Regions from separate parts of the Lysinibacillus sp. FSL K6-0102 genome, predicted to be linked through region 2. Evidence: riboswitches for the same ligand, from Rfam matches in the RefSeq annotation. Region 2 holds a riboswitch; each other region holds the start of a gene.

The links. Region 2 has a riboswitch for lysine ahead of NYE73_RS12465 (transporter substrate-binding domain-containing protein). Riboswitches for the same ligand answer to the same signal wherever they lie in the genome.
Positions count from the first base shown of each region.
Region 1: linked by a shared signal. The riboswitch ahead of NYE73_RS01350 (amino acid permease) and the one ahead of NYE73_RS12465 (transporter substrate-binding domain-containing protein) in region 2 are both predicted to bind lysine.
Region 3: linked by a shared signal. The riboswitch ahead of NYE73_RS17810 (aspartate kinase) and the one ahead of NYE73_RS12465 (transporter substrate-binding domain-containing protein) in region 2 are both predicted to bind lysine.

Region 1 is NZ_JBBOPH010000001.1:269,115-275,731, reverse strand. Features, by position in the region: gene NYE73_RS01370 (ABC transporter permease) at 1-63, opposite strand, end outside; gene NYE73_RS01365 (ABC transporter ATP-binding protein) at 56-979, opposite strand; gene NYE73_RS01360 (sensor histidine kinase) at 1,110-2,045, opposite strand; gene NYE73_RS01355 (response regulator transcription factor) at 2,052-2,744, opposite strand; gene NYE73_RS01350 (amino acid permease) at 2,895-4,358, opposite strand; lysine riboswitch at 4,441-4,617, opposite strand; gene NYE73_RS01345 (CynX/NimT family MFS transporter) at 4,796-6,004, shown strand; gene NYE73_RS01340 (hypothetical protein) at 6,072-6,602, opposite strand.
Region 2 is NZ_JBBOPH010000001.1:2,459,500-2,466,116, reverse strand. Features, by position in the region: gene NYE73_RS12495 (hypothetical protein) at 1-71, opposite strand, end outside; gene NYE73_RS12490 (5-bromo-4-chloroindolyl phosphate hydrolysis family protein) at 508-1,158, shown strand; gene NYE73_RS12485 (toxic anion resistance protein) at 1,155-2,222, shown strand; gene NYE73_RS12480 (DUF6501 family protein) at 2,271-2,468, opposite strand; gene NYE73_RS12475 (amino acid ABC transporter ATP-binding protein) at 2,732-3,463, opposite strand; gene NYE73_RS12470 (amino acid ABC transporter permease) at 3,476-4,201, opposite strand; gene NYE73_RS12465 (transporter substrate-binding domain-containing protein) at 4,372-5,229, opposite strand; lysine riboswitch at 5,349-5,535, opposite strand; gene odhB (2-oxoglutarate dehydrogenase complex dihydrolipoyllysine-residue succinyltransferase) at 5,876-6,617, opposite strand, start outside.
Region 3 is NZ_JBBOPH010000001.1:3,498,695-3,505,311, reverse strand. Features, by position in the region: gene NYE73_RS17825 (amino acid permease) at 1-237, shown strand, start outside; gene trxA (thioredoxin) at 359-670, shown strand; gene uvrC (excinuclease ABC subunit UvrC) at 795-2,585, shown strand; lysine riboswitch at 2,693-2,870, shown strand; gene NYE73_RS17810 (aspartate kinase) at 3,004-4,230, shown strand; gene NYE73_RS17805 (YslB family protein) at 4,329-4,763, opposite strand; gene NYE73_RS17800 (succinate dehydrogenase cytochrome b558 subunit) at 5,036-5,644, shown strand; gene sdhA (succinate dehydrogenase flavoprotein subunit) at 5,711-6,617, shown strand, end outside.

The DNA.
Region 1 (6,617 bases), 2.2 Mb from region 2:
GGCTCCTTTAACATATGAACCTAAATGAAATTTTTTCATTTCTAAACGCATTAAATTAAGCATGAACAACGCCTCCATTGATTAGCTTTAAGAAATAATCCTCTAATGAACTAGTTTTTTTACTAATCTCTTCAATCTCAACGTCATGTTCAATTAATGCTCTCGATAGGCTTTGTTGGGATACTGTTGAGTCGTATATACGTATAGAGTTATCATCCATCAGCTTAAAATTCGTAATGTTTAATTCGCTTTCAATAATAAACGCTGCCTTTTTCCCATCACTTACGATCACTTCCGTATAATTGACCTGATCACGATTAATAGTATCCATTGCTACCTCAGTGATGAGCCTTCCATTCTTAATAACACCTATTGTATCGACCAATTGTTCTATTTCAGCTAGAATATGACTAGAGATAATAATAGTTATGCCGTACTCCTTACAAAGCATCTTGAAAAGCTCTCTTAACTCCTTTATCCCTACTGGGTCCAATCCATTAATTGGTTCGTCTAATATAAGTAACTCTGGCTTTGTAATAATGGCCCTTGCGATGCCTAATCTTTGCTTCATCCCCAGAGAAAAATCTTTAACCTGCTTGTTCTCTGTATTCGATAACTTTACTAAATTAAGAACATGTGCAATTTCTTTCTTATCATAATAACCCATGTATTCACAATGTAATTCCAGGGTCTCTCTAGCCGTTAATTTTTCATAAAAAATAGGATATTCAATAATTGTCCCCATTCTTTTTAGTATTTCATAGGATTTGTCCGTCAATTTCGCCCCCAAAATTTCTACATCCCCACTTGTAGGCTTCGTAAGATTAGTTAGCATCTTCATAACAGTCGTTTTACCCGCACCATTAGGACCTAAAAATCCATAAATCTCACCTTTCTTAACGTTCATATTGACAGCAGAAACAACTTCCTTTCCATCGTACACTTTCGTAAGCTGATTTGTTTTTACAATGTATGTCATGTAATTCTCTCCCTCAATTGTGACTAGCTTCATTATAAAAAATGAAACTCTCTATTTTATTACTGCATTCTTACAAATTTCTTAAGTAAAAAAGCCTGCAAAGCATTAAAGCTCTACAAGCATAATCGATTTAATACATCATTCGCTTTAACGAAATCGTAAAAATAGTTCTTTCATAGGGAATACTCGATAAACGGATGGAGCCATTCATTATTTCTACTAGTCTCTTTGTAATCGTTAGTCCCAAACCGCTACCTTGGAAAGATTTATTTCGAGAATCCTCAAGCGTATACATTCTTTCAAAAACGCGATCGATATGATATTCATCAATGCCCCTGCCACAATCCCACACATCAATATCAATATTGACTTCATCATTTCTTATGGTAATTCCAATTACATTGCCATCTGCTCCATATGCAATAGCATTAGACAGTAGATTGTTTAACACTCTATTTAATGCTTCTTCATTACCAAGTGCATATATGGAGCTTTCTGGGATATCAATTTTAATATCTAATCCCAGTGAAGTAACCAAATCGTAAAAAGACAAAACATTTTTTCGGCATATTTCACTGACATTGATTTTAGTGATTGGATAATCTGTGTCCCCAGCCTCTAATTTTGCCAAGTCAAAAAATGTATGAATAATTTTTAATACTTCTAATGTTTTAGCATGTACACCCTTAAGTAAACGTTGCTGTTCCTCGTCACTAATCCCATTTTGAAGTTGAAGCATTTCAATATAGCCAAGTACAACGGTTAAAGGCGTTTTAAGATCATGTGAAATATTGGCCAACATCTTTTTCATGGAATTTTCCATTTTACGATGCGTAGCCTGAATTTTTTGATGTTGATCTAGCAAAGTATTCAGTGTAATAAGTAACTGTTGAATTTCTGAATTTGTAGTTGTTACTAGAATCTTTTCATACGTCTGTTCATTCACAATTACGTGTAGTTTTCGATGAATATATTGGATAGCACGTTCTTGTTCCTTCTTGATTTTCCATTGAAAAATAAGAATGCCGATTAGCAATACAATGATTAATAATAATAGAAATATCATATAGTTTTACCCTTCAAATTTATAGCCGATTCCCCATAGGGTTTTAATATATTGAGGATGTGACGGATCATCTTCTATTTTTTCACGTAGTCTTCTGATATGTACATTTATAATATTTTCATCTCCGTAATAGGCATCTTTCCATATCGTCTGATAAATTTGCTCTTTGGTAAAAACTCTGTGGCGATTTGTCACAAACAATTTTAAAATGGAAAATTCCTTTGATGTCAGCTTTATCTCTTGTCCGCTCTTTGTTATTGAAAAATTAACAATATCTATCTTTAAATTATCAATTTCTAGGACCTCTTGCTTTTGTTCAGCTTGACTAGAGTATTTCGTAGCTCTTCTGATAACAGCCTTTACACGTGCTGAAAATTCCAGCATAGAAAAGGGTTTAGCAATATAATCATCTGCCCCTAATCCTAAGCCCAATGCTTTATCAACATCACTGTCTTTTGCAGACATAATAATGATAGGAAGTGCTGCCTGCTCTCTAATAATCTTTAATACTTCCAATCCATTTAATTTAGGAATCATAATATCTAAGATGACTAAGTCAAAGGTTTTTTGCAAACAATTTTGTAATGCCTCTTCGCCATTAGTCACTGTTGTGACATGGAAACCTTCCATCGTTAAGTAATTAGAAACCATTTCACGAATGGCTTCATCGTCTTCTACAAGTAAAATATGCTTTTGCACTATGATGCACCTCTCCTATCAAAACCCAATTTCCATATGTATATTACATTACCATATTTATGATGTTTGATTAGTGATTTGTTTATGAGTGTTGAAAAAAGAGCTGCTCCATAAACCATCACTCTTTGGTTTATAGAACAGCTCTATTATCTAATCTTCAACTTTTAAATCACAATCTTTAAGTGGAAGCATTTTTGTTTTGTGCTTTATTTTATAGCCAAACCATAATGCTAAAAATAATGGAATCCCAATATACGAAACAAGGATACCGTACCAATCAATCTTATCGCCTGTAAAGGCTGTATAATTTTGTCCAATGACTACAATCATACAAACTGTAAAAGCAAATAATGGTCCAAACGGAAATAATTTGGCTTTATAAGGTAATAACTTTGGATCTAAGCCCTGTGCATCAAACGCTCGGCGGAAACGATAATGACTAAACGCAATACCTAGCCATGCAATAAACCCAGACATTCCAGAAGCATTTAATAACCAGATATAAACCACTCCATCGCCAAAGAAGGATGCCAAAAATGCTAAACAGCCTACAGCTAATGTTGCCATAAGTGCATAAATCGGAATACCTCTACGACTTAGCTTTGCAAAAAATTTAGGTGCATGTCCATCCACAGCTAATTGCCATAACATACGAGAAGATGCATATAGCCCTGAATTTCCTGCTGACAGCATAGCCGTTAAAATAATTGCATTCATTAATGAAGCAGCAAAGGCGATACCTAGGCGGTCAAACACTAGTGTAAACGGTGATACTGCGATATCTTCTGATAATAAACGTTCGTCTGTAAATGGAATTAACATCCCAATTGCACCAATCGCTAAAATATAAAACAAAAGAATACGCCAAAATACAGATTTAACAGCCTTCGGAATGTTTTTACCAGGATCATCTGTTTCACCAGCTGTAATTCCTAGTAATTCTGTCCCTTGGAATGAAAATCCTGCAGCTAGGAAAATACCAAATGTAGCAAGGAAGCCACCATGGAATGGCCCATCACTAACAAAGAAATTAGTGAAACCTACAGGAGCCTGCCCACCTAAAATACCAAAAATCATTAGTAAGCTAATGATAATAAAAACAATAACCGTTGCTACTTTAATCATGGCAAACCAATATTCACTTTCACCATAACTTTTTACGGATAGTAAATTAAACGTCAATACAACAGCAATAAATAATACTGTCCAAAGTGCTGATGAGCTATCTGGGAACCAATATTTCATAATTAATGACACAGCAGCAATTTCGGCAGCAATGGTGATTGCCCAGTTATACCAGTAGTTCCAGCCTAATGCAAAGCCCAAAGCAGGATCTACAAATTTGGTTGCATACGTACTAAATGAACCTGAGGATGGCATATAGGCAGCCATTTCCCCTAAGCTTGTCATTAAAAAATACACCATAATACCGATTAAAGCATAGGCAAGCAATGCTCCTCCAGGCCCTGCCTGAGCAATTGCACCTCCACTGGCTAAAAATAGCCCCGTACCAATTGTACCGCCTAAAGAAATCATTGTAATATGACGGCTTTTTAATTCTTTTTTCAGCTTCGGCGCTTTATGTCCGAGCTGATTTACTTTTATTTCACTCACGATATAGCTTCCTTCCTATTTTATGAGGCAAAAAAATGCCATCACATATACACTGTGATGGCTACGTTAATCCTCAGTTTTCCTACATGATAGCTCAACACGTTGTGCAAACGTGACAGTTCTGTTCCTTTCGGAGACAGCCCCAGCATGAGGTTTTCAAGTCCCCTCACACTTCGGCAATATTTCCTTTCAACTAATTTCATCAATGCTTGTCATTTCAATTAGCATACTTATAAATATCGCGACCTCTACCTCAATACAAACATGAGGCATATAATTATTAAATTTATGATGTTTATTATACTAACATAAGACCATAGACATTTCAATACAACCACAAATGTTCTGTATTTTATGAATCTTCTACTATTTTTAATAGTGTGATAAAGTGTTATAGTAGTTCAATTAGAATGGTTATTATTAAGGGGGATTTTATTTTGACTACAAATGATCATTCCACTAGTTTTCCAAGTAAAAAAATTAGCTGGAAAGGAACAACCTTACTTTTAGTCTTTGGAGTTATCTTTATAGCCTCTACATTACGAATGCCACTAACTGTTGTTGGCCCAATTATATCCTTTATCCGTGAAGATCTTGGAATATCTAATGTTTTGGCAGGCTTTCTAACAACGATACCATTGCTGGCTTTTGCTGTTATATCTCCATTTGCACCAGTTGTAGCACGCAAACTAGGGCTTGAGCTAACATTATTTTTATCAACTTTTCTCTTGGCTTTAGGAATTGTCCTACGTTCACTTGGTACTACAGAATTACTTCTATTAGGTACTGTGTTAATTGGCGTAGCCATTTCTTTTGGAAATGTACTAATTCCAGGATTATTGAAATTGAAATTTCCCTATCATGTGGGTTTATTAATGGCCTTTTTCACCATGTCCATGAATTTTACTGCTGGCCTTGGTGCTGGTATTAGCTATCCGATAGCTAATTCATCGTTAGGCTGGCAAGGTGCACTTTCCATTGCACTCATACTCGTTCTAATTACAATCTTAATTTGGATACCTCAACTAAAATCAAATAAACCGGAACCAGTTACTACATCTAAGAAGACCAGTACACCTTTATGGAAATCACCTGTTACTTGGGCTGTCACAGGGGCAATGGGTTTACAATCTTTATTATTCTACACAACAGCAGCTTGGATACCTGAGATCTATATTGCTCAAGGTTTAGCACCTGATAAAGCTGGCTGGATGTTTTCAATCATGCAATTCTCACAAGTACCAATGGCCTTAGTAGTGCCTATTATTGCTGGTAAAATGACTTCTCAACGCCCACTTGTATTGATGTTTACATCCTTCTATTTAGTAGGCTTTGTTGGGGTTGTCATGGAATGGACAAGTCTTGGGGTACTGTGGATGGTTCTTCTAGGGTTAGCAGGTGGTTCTTCATTCGCCCTAGCAATGATGTTCTTCACTCTCCGGACTCGTACTGCATTTGAAGCAGCAGATTTATCAGGCTTTGCGCAATCTTTGGGTTATTTATTTGCCGCAATTGGACCTATTCTTTTTGGCTACTTGCATGATTTATTTGGCGGCTGGAATATTGCGGGATGGCTCTTTGTCGTTGTAGCAATGTTACTCTTCTTTTGCTCAATGAGAGCCTCTAAGGATGAATATGTGCATTAAAATTAAATAAAGCAGGTGGATTTGATTCCTCCATCTGCTCTATTTCTATATAGTGTTTACACATTACTTAATTGTCGGGTTGCTGGAGTAATGTTAGCAATTCAGCAAGGCATTCTGATGCTTCATTATTATGAGCTGTTATAGTAGAAAAAATAGGAACAGCCTCTTGTAAAAGCATATAACTATAATAGTAATAGCCTACAAAAGCTTGCTCCTCATAGCCCTTTGGCGTTTCTTTCTCCCACTCCTGTTCATCATTATCCTCATTTTCTATCCACAAATAGTTGACGTCTAATAGCTCCTGCATATTTTTAACAGTATTGACTGGGTCGAGATAATCCTTGGTAATAGCATGTGCCACAGCTAAATATAACTGTACCTCTTGTAAGGAGACAACCTCTAATTTTTTACGAGTAAGCTTTTTTAGCAGGACAAGCAAAACCCATGGTGTCACCTGCCACAGTGTACCTTGATGTTCAATTAATTCAGCTAGTTGTGTGTATTGCTCCTGTTCTATCAGCTTAGGAATGGCTGTACCTCTACCATAAGGTGTCGTCAATTGTCTCCATGGGATATTGGGAATTTGCTGATCTAACATAGTAAGCCCTCTCTC
Region 2 (6,617 bases):
TCTTTCACTTTCTGTTCACTTACTGGTTCATCCCTATTTTTTGTAATAGACACCAGAAAAATTTTCGTCATCCTGTATCCCCCTTTGTATCAGTTACGAATTCATTTGGAAAAAGTTTCATACAAGACTCATTCATTTTGGATGAAGATGCTCTTCTTAGAGAATAAACCGCTCCTTTTCGAGTTGGAGCCGCTCATGGATCTCACTTAACCGCTCGCAATATGAGTAATACCGCTCGCTTTGAGGCAGAAGCCGCTCTTGAATCAAATTACACTCCTCTATTCAGTAACCTAGATGCAAAAAATCCTCATTCCCATGTCAGAATGGCTCCTTAGGATAGCAAAACCGACTTATTCATCGAAACAACTCACTTATTCTATGTATTATCATTGAGAAAGTTCACAAATAGCAGTAAAATTTATGTAAGGGATTAATTTTCAATGAAACTTTATGTCGATTATTTCGTATAAGAAGATAGACATATTGAAAAGCAAGGAGGATGAAACAATGCTTAGTGTCGGACAGTTTTTCTCTAGACATAGTGCCAGCTTTCTTATTTCGCTCACAACTGTTTCTATCGCAGCAATTGCGGCAAATCCTGGATTCTTCCTTGGTGGTTTACTGTTTGCGGGTTCCTATGCGACGAGTACAGCGTTGCTGAAACATAGACAAAAAAAGAAAGTCATGCAAATAGCAGGCATCACAAAAGAAGAATTCAAACACATTGAAACACAAGTATTAACAGCTAATAAGCATATTCAAACATTGAGTCAAAACTATTTACGTGTACGTTCTGTTTCAGCGTTTAAACAACTACTTGAAATGACGCGTATCTCCAAAAATATCGTCAAAATCGTCAAGACAGACCCACGTAAATTTTATAATGTGGAACCATTTTTCTATGCACACTTACCTTCTGCTGTAGAATTAACGGATAAATATACAATGCTTTCCAAGCAGCCAGTGAAGGATAAGGAAATTCAATTAACTTTATCCAAAACACGTGAAACCCTAACTGATTTGAATGACACAATTCAAATTGATTTAAAGGATGCACTTGCAAATGATATCGATCATCTGCAAATGGAGATTGAATTCGCAAATCGTTCCAATCTTAGACGTAGAGAACAATTGGACTGGCGAGGCGATGATAAATGACAGCAAACGAACACGCATTTCAACTAAATACCATACCAGGGCTTTCTCCACTAGTCCAATCCTATTTAGAAACAACTCCGCAAAACGAGGCGATGGCGACTTATGAAACGCTATCGCCTCTTGCACAAAGTCGCGCATTACTGTATGCCAGTCAAATCGATTTGACTGATTTTGAATCATTGCTGTCCCTTGGGCAAGATTCACAGCGAGCTCTGTCTCAATTTGCCGACCGCATGCTTGCTCAAGTAAAGCAAAAGGATGTCACTAAAATTGGTCAAATGCTGGATTCTTTAATGCAGACGTTAGATCGAGTAGATCCGACTGCTTTGGAACCAAAAAAGCAAACCTTTTTCAAAAAAATCTTTGGCAAAACCGAGCCTAATGTGAAGCAAACACTCACAGAATTTGAACGTATTAGTATACAGGTGGAACGCATTGGCGTTCAGCTAGAACGTGCACAGCTTCAGCTGATAAAAGATGTTGAAAACTTAGAGGCGCTTTATGCCCATAATCGAGGATTTTTTGAGGAATTGGCAACGGCGATTGCCGCAGGTCAAATGAAAAAGCAGCAAGCCATTGAGGTAGAGCTACCTGCACAAATAACGAGTGTCCAAGCTACCAAACAGCCACTTGCGATCCAGCAATTAAATGACTTTGCTGCTCAAATCGAAAGACTCGATCAACGTATTTATGATTTACAAGTATCACAGCAAGTCGCTCTGCAAACAGCTCCTCAAATCCGTATGATTCAGCAGGCCAATCAAACATTAGCTGAAAAAATTGAGTTTTCTATCGTTACCTTGATTCCGCTCTGGAAAAACCAACTGGCGATGATGCTATCGATGCATATGGATCATCATTATGCACGTTTAGAGGAGCGATTATCAAGGGCTCATGATCGCTTCTCAAGTCCCACGTTTGAACAGCAAGTTTCGAAGTTTAAAGAAACACAGCAAGAGCTGCAAACAGCAATTAAAGATGTCTTTGCCCTGCATACCGCAACTGAACAAGAGAAACAACAGCTACAGGATGTGGCGGGTGCTAGCAGCTATCAGCGAGATTAACAAAAAAATGGGTGGCTCAGCAAATGTTCTGAACCACCCTGTTTGTTTTTATTCAAAATAATCTTTATAGTAGCCACCGACATTACCTGTGTTGTCGATGATAAAAACGAACTCTTCTGTTTCATTTTTCACTTCATACTCTTTTCCTACTGTTAATACGTTTGATACTAAGTATTTCGATGCATTTGTATGTTTGCAAGTAACCGTTCGTAATGTTGGCGCATCTTTCCATTTTAAATGTAACATATTCTCTCTACCTCTCTTTACTAGCAAAAGCTAATGTCTATTGCTTATTTTATAATATTTTTGGTCTTTTGTGGAGAAAAAAGAAATACTATACCTATTCTATCCAAAAAAAATGAATATTTGAGGTGTTATGATGAGTTTTGGTGGTGTACCGCAATGGTTTTTTATCATTGCTGTAGCATTCGCAATCTGCTTTGTACTTTATGCAGAATGGAATTCTAGAAAATAAGTGAGTCCAACAGGTTGGACTCACTTTTTTGTGCTTATTTTAATGTACGCTTTAAAAATTCCTTCGTACGTTCATGTTGTGGATTGACTAATACTTGTGCTGGAGGGCCTTCTTCCACAATTACACCTTTATCCATAAAGACAACACGATCTGCTACTTCTTTGGCAAATTCCATCTCATGTGTCACGATGAGCATCGTATTGCCCTCGTTTGCTAGCTGACGCATTACCTTTAATACCTCACCCACCATTTCTGGGTCTAATGCGGATGTTGGCTCATCGAATAGCATTACATCAGGATTCATTGATAAGGCACGAGCGATGGCCACACGCTGCTTTTGTCCGCCTGAGAGTTGACGGGGCTTGGCATTCACATATTGATCCATGCCAACGATTTTCAAGTATTTAAGCGCCGTTTCTTCTGCTTCTTTTTTCGAACGTTTTAACACTTTGATTTGGCCCACTGTGCAATTACTTATGACATTGTGGTTGTTAAATAAATTGAACTGCTGGAACACCATGCCTAAATGTGTGCGATATTCTTGAATATTGTGCTTTTCATCTAGGATGTCTTCCCCTTTATAAATAATTTGACCGCCACTTGGCGTTTCTAATAAATTTATGCAACGAAGCAATGTGGATTTACCAGAGCCAGATGAGCCAATTAAACAAACTACCTCCCCTTTTTCCACTTGGAAATTCACATCTTTTAACACTTGGTTACGTCCAAATGATTTACTTAAATGCTCGATTTTAATGACTGCCATTTGTGCGTCCCCCTATACGGCTTCTTTTTGTTCTTTTTGATAGGCATCAGGACCATCTAGACGTTTTTCAACATACAGAAGGATGCGAGATGCGGTAAATGTCATGATGAAATAAAGAACACATGCAACGAAGAATGATTCGAAATAACGGAAGTTGTTACCCGAAATTGATTTTGTTTGGAAGAATAATTCCGTTACTCCAATGACATTTAATACGGCCGTATCTTTAATATTCATGATTAATTGGTTACCTGTCGCTGGTAAAACATTACGCGCTACTTGTGGTAAGACAACATGAAGCATAATTTGGAAGTGGTTCATGCCAATTGCTGATGCTGCCTCGTATTGACCATTATCAATGGATACAATACCGCCACGAACAATTTCTGCCATATAGGCCCCTGTATTGAGGGAAACGACTAAAATACCTGCTGTAATAAAGTGCATATCGATACCGAATGCGATATCTAATCCGTAGTAGACAACCATAGCTTGTACAATCATTGGTGTACCACGGAAAAATTCAACATAGCATGTTAGTATAAAATTAATGAGCTTTAAGCTATAAAATTTCACACCTTTTTTACGAACTGGAATCGTATGCATAATTCCGATGAAAAATCCGATAAATGCACCAATAATTGTACTAATACTCGAAATCAGTAACGTATAATACGCACCTCGTAAAAACATTTGCCAGTTGTTTTCAATAATTGAAAGTATCCATTCAAGACTCATGATGTTCCTCCTAACAATGTCATCTTGCTCGCTTATTTCTTTTGTGTCCTAGCTCTTTCTACCATTCTATGATTTGTCACGCTAGGACATTATCATTATGTAGAGAGGTTCTCATTTTGATAATGATGAAATGATCATGCACGGACTAATTGCTAGTCCGTGCCATGTCATTATTGTGCTGCGGGTTGTTGAGAAATAGCTTCTTCCATAATCGCTTGACGATCATCTTCTGAAATGCCTTTTAGGATTTCATTGATTTTTTCACGATTTGCGTCATCTTTACGTAAGCCTACAGCAATTGAAGTATTTGATAGGTCTGTATCAAAGCCTTCTTCAAATGCTACATATGTGAATTTATCGTTGGCAGCAGAAGCGGAAATGCCCTCTGGACGTTCAGCTACATAGCCATCAATTTTACCTGCTTCTAACGCCACACGCATTGCTGGGAAGCTCTCCATTGCTGTTTGCTTTTCTACGCCTTTAATTTGATCGATAACTGTGTAGTTTGATGTATTTAATTGTGATGTAATTTTAGCACCTGAGAAGTCTTGAATCGATTTTGCGCCTTCATATTTGCTACCTTTTTTAATAACCATAACAAAATCAGAAGTATAATAGTTTTCTGTAAAATCAATTGTTTTCTTGCGTTCTTCTGTTGGTGACATACCTGCAATAATTGCATCAATTTTGTTTGATTGTAGCGCTGGAACTAAACCGTCCCACTCCATTTTAACAATGACTAACTCTTTGCCTAGACCTTCAGCGATTTTCTTTGCCATTTGTACATCATAGCCACCTGCATACTCTGCATTATCCGCAATTTTCACTGCGCCATTCGCATCGTCTTGCTGTGTCCAGTTGAACGGTGGGTAGCCAGCCTCCATTCCAATTCGGAATTCACCGCCACCTTCTTCTTTGTCAGTTCCAGCATCACTTGAACCGCCCTCTTTTTTGTCACTTGTGCCACATGCAGCTAGCACAATTGCCGTCATGATAGAGATCATTACTAACAACCATTTTCTTTTCATGAAAAACTCCCCTTTTCTGTAAAAAAATAAGACAACTGTACTAAAAAAGACCTAAGTTTATTGAACTTAGGTCTTACCTTTTATGACAGTTGCCCAAATCCTCACTATAATTTCCATGTTTCCGAGATAGCACAACCTAGTAAATCTGGAAATCCATTTACTAGGACAGTCCTGCACTTATTCACTGCAGACCCAGTATAAAAGTACGAGCTCCTTTTATACTTCGGCGATATTTCCTTCTTCATTGCGTCTTCGCTTGCTTTTACTCAACAATGAACTAATAAATACCGCGCCTCTACCTCACTGGTAACAATTCGTGAGGTTTGTTTATTTAATTGATATTTAGATACTACTATAAAACTAATATGTTCGTCAAGACGATTTTAACATTTTTCTGACTTATGACAATATTAGGATATTGTGCGTTCTGCTTCCACTTTAAATCGTTGAACTTTTGTTGATATTTCTGAAAATTACAACAAATATTTATTATAGAGTATGTTCTATACGTGAGAAAAGTTGCGTATTTTTCTTTCTTTGCTCCTCTAAACGATGTACCATTCGTACTCTTTCAAGCATAGAATCGGTCAATACCTTTCGTCATACAAAAAACCCTGCTGAACATTGTTCGCAGGGTTTAATGGAATTATGAATTTAATAATAAATCTTCAGGATTTTCGATTAATTCTTTAACTGTTTTTAAGAATCCTACAGAATCTTTACCATCGATGATACGGTGATCGTATGAAAGTGCTACATACATCATTGGACGGATTTGAACTTCACCATTTACTGCAACTGGACGGTTTACAATTGAGTGCATACCTAAAATACCAGCTTGCGTACCGTTCATAATTGGTGTTGACATTAATGAACCGAATACACCACCATTTGTGATTGTGAATGATCCACCAGCCATGTCATTTAAGCCTAATTTTTTATCACGAGCTTTTGTCGCTAAGTTAGCAATATCTTTTTCGATTTCTGCAAAGTTTTTGCTATTTGCATCGCGTACAACTGGTACGACTAAACCTTCTTCAGTCGATACAGCAATACCGATATCAAAGAAGTTATTTAAATGAATTTCATCGCCAGAGATTTGAGCGTTTACGTATGGGTATTTTTTCAGTGCTGCAACAACTGCTTTAGTGAAGAATGACATGAAACCAAGTTTGATGTCGTTTGCTTTTACAAACTCTTCTTGTTTACGTTTACGAAGTGCCATGATGTTTGTCATGTCAATTTCGTTGAATGTTGTTAACATTGCTGTTGATTGTTTAACTTCTAATAAACGTTTTGCAATTGTTTGGCGACGACGGCTCATTTTTTCAATTGTTACACGGTCAGAATTAGCTGCTGGTGTGAATACTACTGGGCCTCCTGAAGTT
Region 3 (6,617 bases), 1.0 Mb from region 2:
ATTTGGTTAATTATTGCGATTGCACATTTAAAATCACGTAAAAAACAAGCAGAGCACACAAGTGCCTATGAAGTAAAATGGTTCCCTTATACGACTTGGATAGCTATATTGGCGTTAAGTGCGATTCTCATCGGAATTATTTTCACCACATCTATTATTGTGACAGGCATTACGTTAGCTATTTACCTTTTTATTACGTTAACCTATGTATTGAAGGGTCGTTATCAAGTCAATTAATGACTGTGTATTGATTTTTCGACACAGATTTGCATAAAAAATACATTGTAGGCAGATTGTTCGCTCAAGTGAATTTATCCATGCTATACTACAAGCATAGTAAGTTTAAGGAGGATTTCAAATGGCAATTGTACATGCAACAGATGCTACGTTCCAGGACGATATTAAAGAAGGGTTAGTACTAGTAGACTTTTGGGCTGCTTGGTGCGGACCATGTAAAATGATTGGGCCAGTTCTTGAAGAAATGGACGCAGCAGGTAGTGCGGCTAAAATTGTAAAAGTTGACGTTGACAATAACCAAGGTACTGCAGCTCAGTATCAAATTATGTCAATCCCATCTTTACTATTATTTAAAGATGGAGAATTAGTTGACAAAACAGTAGGCTTCCAACCAAAAGAAGCTTTAGAAGCATTTATCGCAAAACATGCGTAATGAATGAAGTTCACAAAGCCGAGCCATCAATTGATGTGTTCGGCTTTTTTTCGTTATATAATAAAGAAAATAACTAACATTATTCTAATGAGGGGAATTTTTACTTAGGGGGGGCAGGTAGGTAATGAACGATTTAATAAAGCGAAAACTGGATATTTTACCAGATCAACCTGGCTGCTATTTGATGAAGGATCGACAAGGGACTATCATTTATGTCGGTAAAGCAAAAGTTCTAAAAAACCGTGTACGTTCTTATTTTACGGGAACACATGAAGGGAAAACGCAAAGGCTTGTAGGTGAAATAGAAGATTTTGAGTATATTGTAACGTCATCAAATATTGAAGCACTTATTTTAGAGCTGAATCTCATCAAATTACATGATCCAAAATATAATGTCATGTTAACGGATGATAAGACCTATCCATATTTAAAAATTACGAATGAAAAACATCCTCGTCTGATTACGACACGGAAGGTAAAAAAGGATAAGGCAAAATATTTTGGTCCTTATCCGAATGCCTATGCAGCAAGTGAAACGAAAAAGCTATTGGATCGATTGTATCCGCTGCGCAAATGTGTACAATTACCTTCCAAGGTTTGCTTGTACTATCACATGGGTCAATGCTTAGCACCTTGTGTGAAGGAAATTGATGGTCAGGTTTATCAAGAAATGATTGAGGATATGACGAAGTTTCTAAATGGTGGTGTGGAGGCAGTCAAAAAAGAGCTTGAAGTTAAAATGCTAGCAGCTGCAGAAAACCTAGAATTTGAGCGAGCGAAGGAATTCCGAGATCAAATTGCCCATATTGATACGGTTATGCAGAAACAAAAAATAGTTTCAAGTGATACAACAAATCGAGATGTATTTGGCTATGCTGTTGAAAAAGGATGGATGTGTGTTCAGGTTTTCTTTGTGCGTCAAGGAAAGCTGATTGAGCGCGATGTCTCAATTTTTCCCATCTATCAAGATGCAGAGGAAGAATTTTTAACATTTGTTGGGCGCTTTTATGAAAAGCCAGAGCATATTAAGCCAAAAGAAATTTTTATTCCACAAGCCATTGATGCAGCTATCTTAACAGAATTATTAGAAATTAAAGTGCTCACACCGAAAAGAGGTCAAAAGAAGGAATTGGTTGAATTAGCTACCAAAAATGCTGAAATTGCTGTGGCAGCTAAATTCCAGCTAATAGAGCGTCAGGAAGAACGTACGATTGGTGCTTGTGAGGCACTTGGTGAAGCAATGGGCATTAGTACACCTTTACGAATTGAAGCTTTTGATAATAGTCATATGCATGGAACGGATACAGTATCTGCTATGGTTGTTTTCATTGATGGGAAGCCTGCGAAAAAGGAGTACCGAAAATATAAAACGCGTACAGCAGCCAAGCATGATGATTACGGTGCAATGCAGGAGGTTATACGTCGTCGCTATATACGTGTTTTAAAGGAAGGACTACCATTACCAGATTTAGTCTTAATTGATGGTGGTAAGGGACAAATGGAAGTAGCCCGTGAAGTACTAGAAGATGAGCTTGGTCTTGTTATACCGATTGCTGGTTTAGCCAAGGATGATAAGCATAATACATCTCAGCTCTTGTTTGGTGATCCACCAGAAGTGATTAGCTTAAAACGTACAAGTGATGGCTTTTATTTATTACAACGAATTCAAGACGAAGTCCATCGCTTTGCTATTACCTTCTTGCGTCAACAGCATGAGAAGCATGCCATTCAATCTGTATTAGATCATATTGAAGGGGTAGGACCAAAACGAAAGCAACAGCTGCTTAAACATTTCGGTTCAGTCAAAAAAATTCGAGAGGCGAGCGAGCTAGCATTACAGGAGGCTGGGATGCCCGCTAATTTAGCAAGCCAAATTTTTAGCTATTTTCAGCAACAATCATTGTCAAAGGAATAGGCATGTGCTATGGTTATAAATAACATTGTTTTCAATGTTATGAAGAGTCAACTGCGTGACTAGTTTGTTTACGCAAAGGCTTAATGAATTGAATACATTCACTTTAAAGTGATGATAGAGGTGCAAGATTCAAGAGTAACACGATGGAGGATGGACAAGTCCAGAGATATTGTGTGAAAGGGGAGCTTGCCGAAGTACAGTATTGTTGTTCCATTGCTGTACTGGTTTTGCATTTAAGAAATGTAAGACTGTCGATTCTAAACGTTTCGGAGAGCTATCACACATGCGCAAGTTACGATTATTGTACATGTTATAGGCAGCTTTCACGTTATGTGGAGGCTGCCTTTTAGTTTTCTAGAAACGGTTTTACCCCCCATAATTTGGTGAAATACATGAACTGGAAGGGAGAACGAAAGAAATGGCTAAAATCGTGATGAAGTTTGGAGGAGCTGCATTAGCTTCTACTGAACAAATCCAAGAGGCTGCTAGGAAAGCGATTGCTGAAAAGGACAAAGGATTGGATGTAGTAGTGGTCGTTGCAGCAATGGGACACACTGCGAAAGAGATGAAAATGATGGTACACCAACTAACTGACGATGTGTCGAAAAGAGAATTAGATGCAGTTTTGTCAACTGGATCTCAATTATCTAGTGCTTTATTTACCATCGCTTTGCAGGAAGCAGGCTATGAGGCTGTGTCTCTAACTGGATGGCAAGCTGGTATACATACGGATGGTATGTATCGACATGCTCGTATCGACTATATAGATATTAGTCGTATGGAAGAACATTTTGCACAGGGACAAATTGTGGTTATTGCTGGAGAACAAGGGATTGACGAAGTGCACAATATCACCACGCTTGGAAAAGGTGGAGCTGAAACAGCTGCTGTTGCACTTGCCATAGCATTGGAAGCGGAGAGAGTAGATATGTATACAAATGTGGATGGTGTTTATACAGCAGATCCACGATATGTTCCCAATGCCCAAAAGCTTCAAGAAATTTCATATGATGAAATGTTGGAATTATCGAATTTAGGGTCTCATATCATACATCCTCGTGCGGTGGAGTTAGCGAAGAAATTTCAAATGCCTGTTATTATACGTTCAAGTTTAATAGAATCAGTAGGCACTTTATTGAAGGAGGAAGTGGAAATGGAAAAAAATTTAGTCGTTCGTGGTGTTGCATTTGAATCAGATATTATTCGTTTAACAGTAGGGTATGATGCTTTTTCCAATGCTTCATTAGCAGATATATTTACGGTTCTTGCAGAGAACCGTATTAATGTAGATATTATTGTCCAAGCCATTATTGATGGGTTGAAGCCAACTGTATCGTTTTCCATTTTAAAAGAGGAATTTGCGGAAGCATTACGTGTTTTAGAGGATAGTAAATTATCACTTGGATTTAGTTTTGCTGACTTCGAAATTGGACTAGCAAAAGTTTCTATTATTGGTTCAGGCATGGCTTCCAATCCAGGCGTTGCTGCTCGTATGTTTGATCGGTTACGTCGTGAAAATATCCCTGTAAAAATGGTTAGTACTTCTGAAATAAAAGTGTCCGTTGTTGTACCACAGGATGATATGATCCAAGCAGCTAATGCTCTCCATGATGAGTTTAATTTAGAGCAAGCACTTTACATATAATAATAGAAGAAACAGCATTTTATGTAATTGACCGAAATAAAAGGAAGAAAAAAGAAGGATTGTCATCCCATTCTTTAATGGGAAACAATCCTTTTTAATTATTCTGAGGGAATGGTATTCATAATACGTTCTTTAACGTCCCATTTGACTGTAAACATGACGTATTGTTGCTTTTCCCGTTTTTCATTATAGCATTCTGTCAGGTAGCCTTTAGCTAGTTGAATTTGCTCTGCTATAAATCCTGCTTCAAGTTTAAAGCTACGCTGCTTTATTTGAAGAATTTCAGGGTCATTTGTCAACTGGAAAATACGTCCATCTTTTGATTCCTTTATGAGTTCTAATGTACCCCAGCAGGCATCTGCGAAAAATGCGATAAGTTCATCTTGACTTTTACATGGGAACTTGCGAGCAAGCTCTTTACCTGCCCAATAAAGGACGTCATCTTCATGTTTACCGAGTATAGAAGATAGAATATGATCACGAATGATCTCATAGCCAAATGATGAGATTGTAGGAGATGGAGTGTTTAACATTGTTATCCTTCTTTCTTAGAATTTTCTTAAAATTTAACGGTAATAAAGTAATGATAGATTTTTCGAGAAAAAACGACGCATCATGTACTAGATTAGTTCTTTAATAAGCTCTATGAAAAACTCCGAGTTGCCTTGACGCTCGTAGCTCTTGAGAGTACAATAAACATGTCATAATATTGTACCATGATGAAATACACAGTCAATGAAGTATCATTTACAAAATGATGACTTCTTTTGTTGTGCTATTTTAAGTACTAAGGGGGGTAACAGTCTTGTCGAAAGATCGAGAGTTTTTATGGCGTCGCTTACATTCTCTACTTGGGATCATTCCAGTAGGTCTGTTTTTAACGATGCACCTGTTCATTAACTTTACAGCAACAGGCGGGGCAGAAAGTTACAACGATGCTACCGCAGTAATGGAAAAGATTCCATTCCTTATCCTAGTTGAATGGATTGTCATCTATATTCCATTAATGTTCCACGCATTCTATGGTGTCTACATTGCATTCACTGCTACACCAAACACAGGACGTTTCAGCACGTACCGTAACTGGATGTTCTCTTTACAACGTTTTACTGGTGTATTCTTAGTGATATTTATTGCATGGCATATTTTCCAAACTCGTATTCAAAAAGCACTTGGCACACACGTTGATTACGACATGATGGCGAATATTGTTGCTAATCCATTCATGCTTGGATTCTACATTGTTGGTATTTTATCAGCAACTTTCCACTTATCTAACGGTTTATGGGCATTCCTAGTAAGCTGGGGTATTACACAATCTCCTCAGTCTCAAAAGATCGCTACTTACGTAACAAACATTCTTTTCGTAATTCTAAGTGTAGTTGGTGTGGCTGCTATTTTAGCTTTCGTATAATTCAATAGAAGCTACGATAGAGCACATGCAATCATTGCAATTTTTTAAGAGGAGTGAGAAATAATCATGGCGAAAAGCAAAATAATTGTTGTCGGCGGTGGTCTTGCCGGTCTGATGGCAACGATTAAAGCAGCTGAAGTTGGTACTGAAGTTGATTTATTCTCATTAGTTCCTGTAAAACGCTCACACTCTGTTTGTGCGCAAGGCGGAATTAATGGTGCGGTAAATACTAAAGGTGAAGGGGATTCTCCATGGATCCACTTTGATGATACAGTTTATGGTGGGGACTTCCTAGCGAACCAACCACCAGTTAAAGGTATGTGTGATGCAGCACCTGGCATTATCCACTTAATGGACCGTATGGGTGTTATGTTCAACCGTACACCAGAAGGACTTTTAGATTTCCGTCGTTTTGGTGGTACTTTAATGCACCGTACAGCTTTCTCTGGTGCAACAACAGGTCAACAATTACTATATGCGCTAGATGAGCAAGTTCGTTCTCATGAAGTAGCTGGTTTAGTAAATAAATATGAACACTGGGAATTCCTTGGTGTTATTATCGATGAAGACGGCGTTTGTCGTGGTATCGTAGCGCAAGATATGCGTACAGAAGAAATTAAATCATTCCGTGCAGACGCTGTTATTATGGCGACTGGTGGCCCTGGTATTATCTTCGGTAAAACAACAAACTCTGTTATTAACACAGGTTCTGCTGCTTCTATCGTTTATCAACAAGGTGCTTCATATGCGAATGGTGAATTCATTCAAATTCACCCAACAGCGATTCCTGGAGATGACAAAAACCGTCTAATGTCAGAATCAGCTCGTGGTGAAGGTGGTCGTATTTGGACTTATAAAGACGGTAAACCTTGGTACTTCCTAGAAGAGAAATACCCAGCTTATGGTAACTTAGTACCACGTGATATTGCGACACGTGAAATTTTCGACGTTTGTGTAAACCAAAAACTTGGTA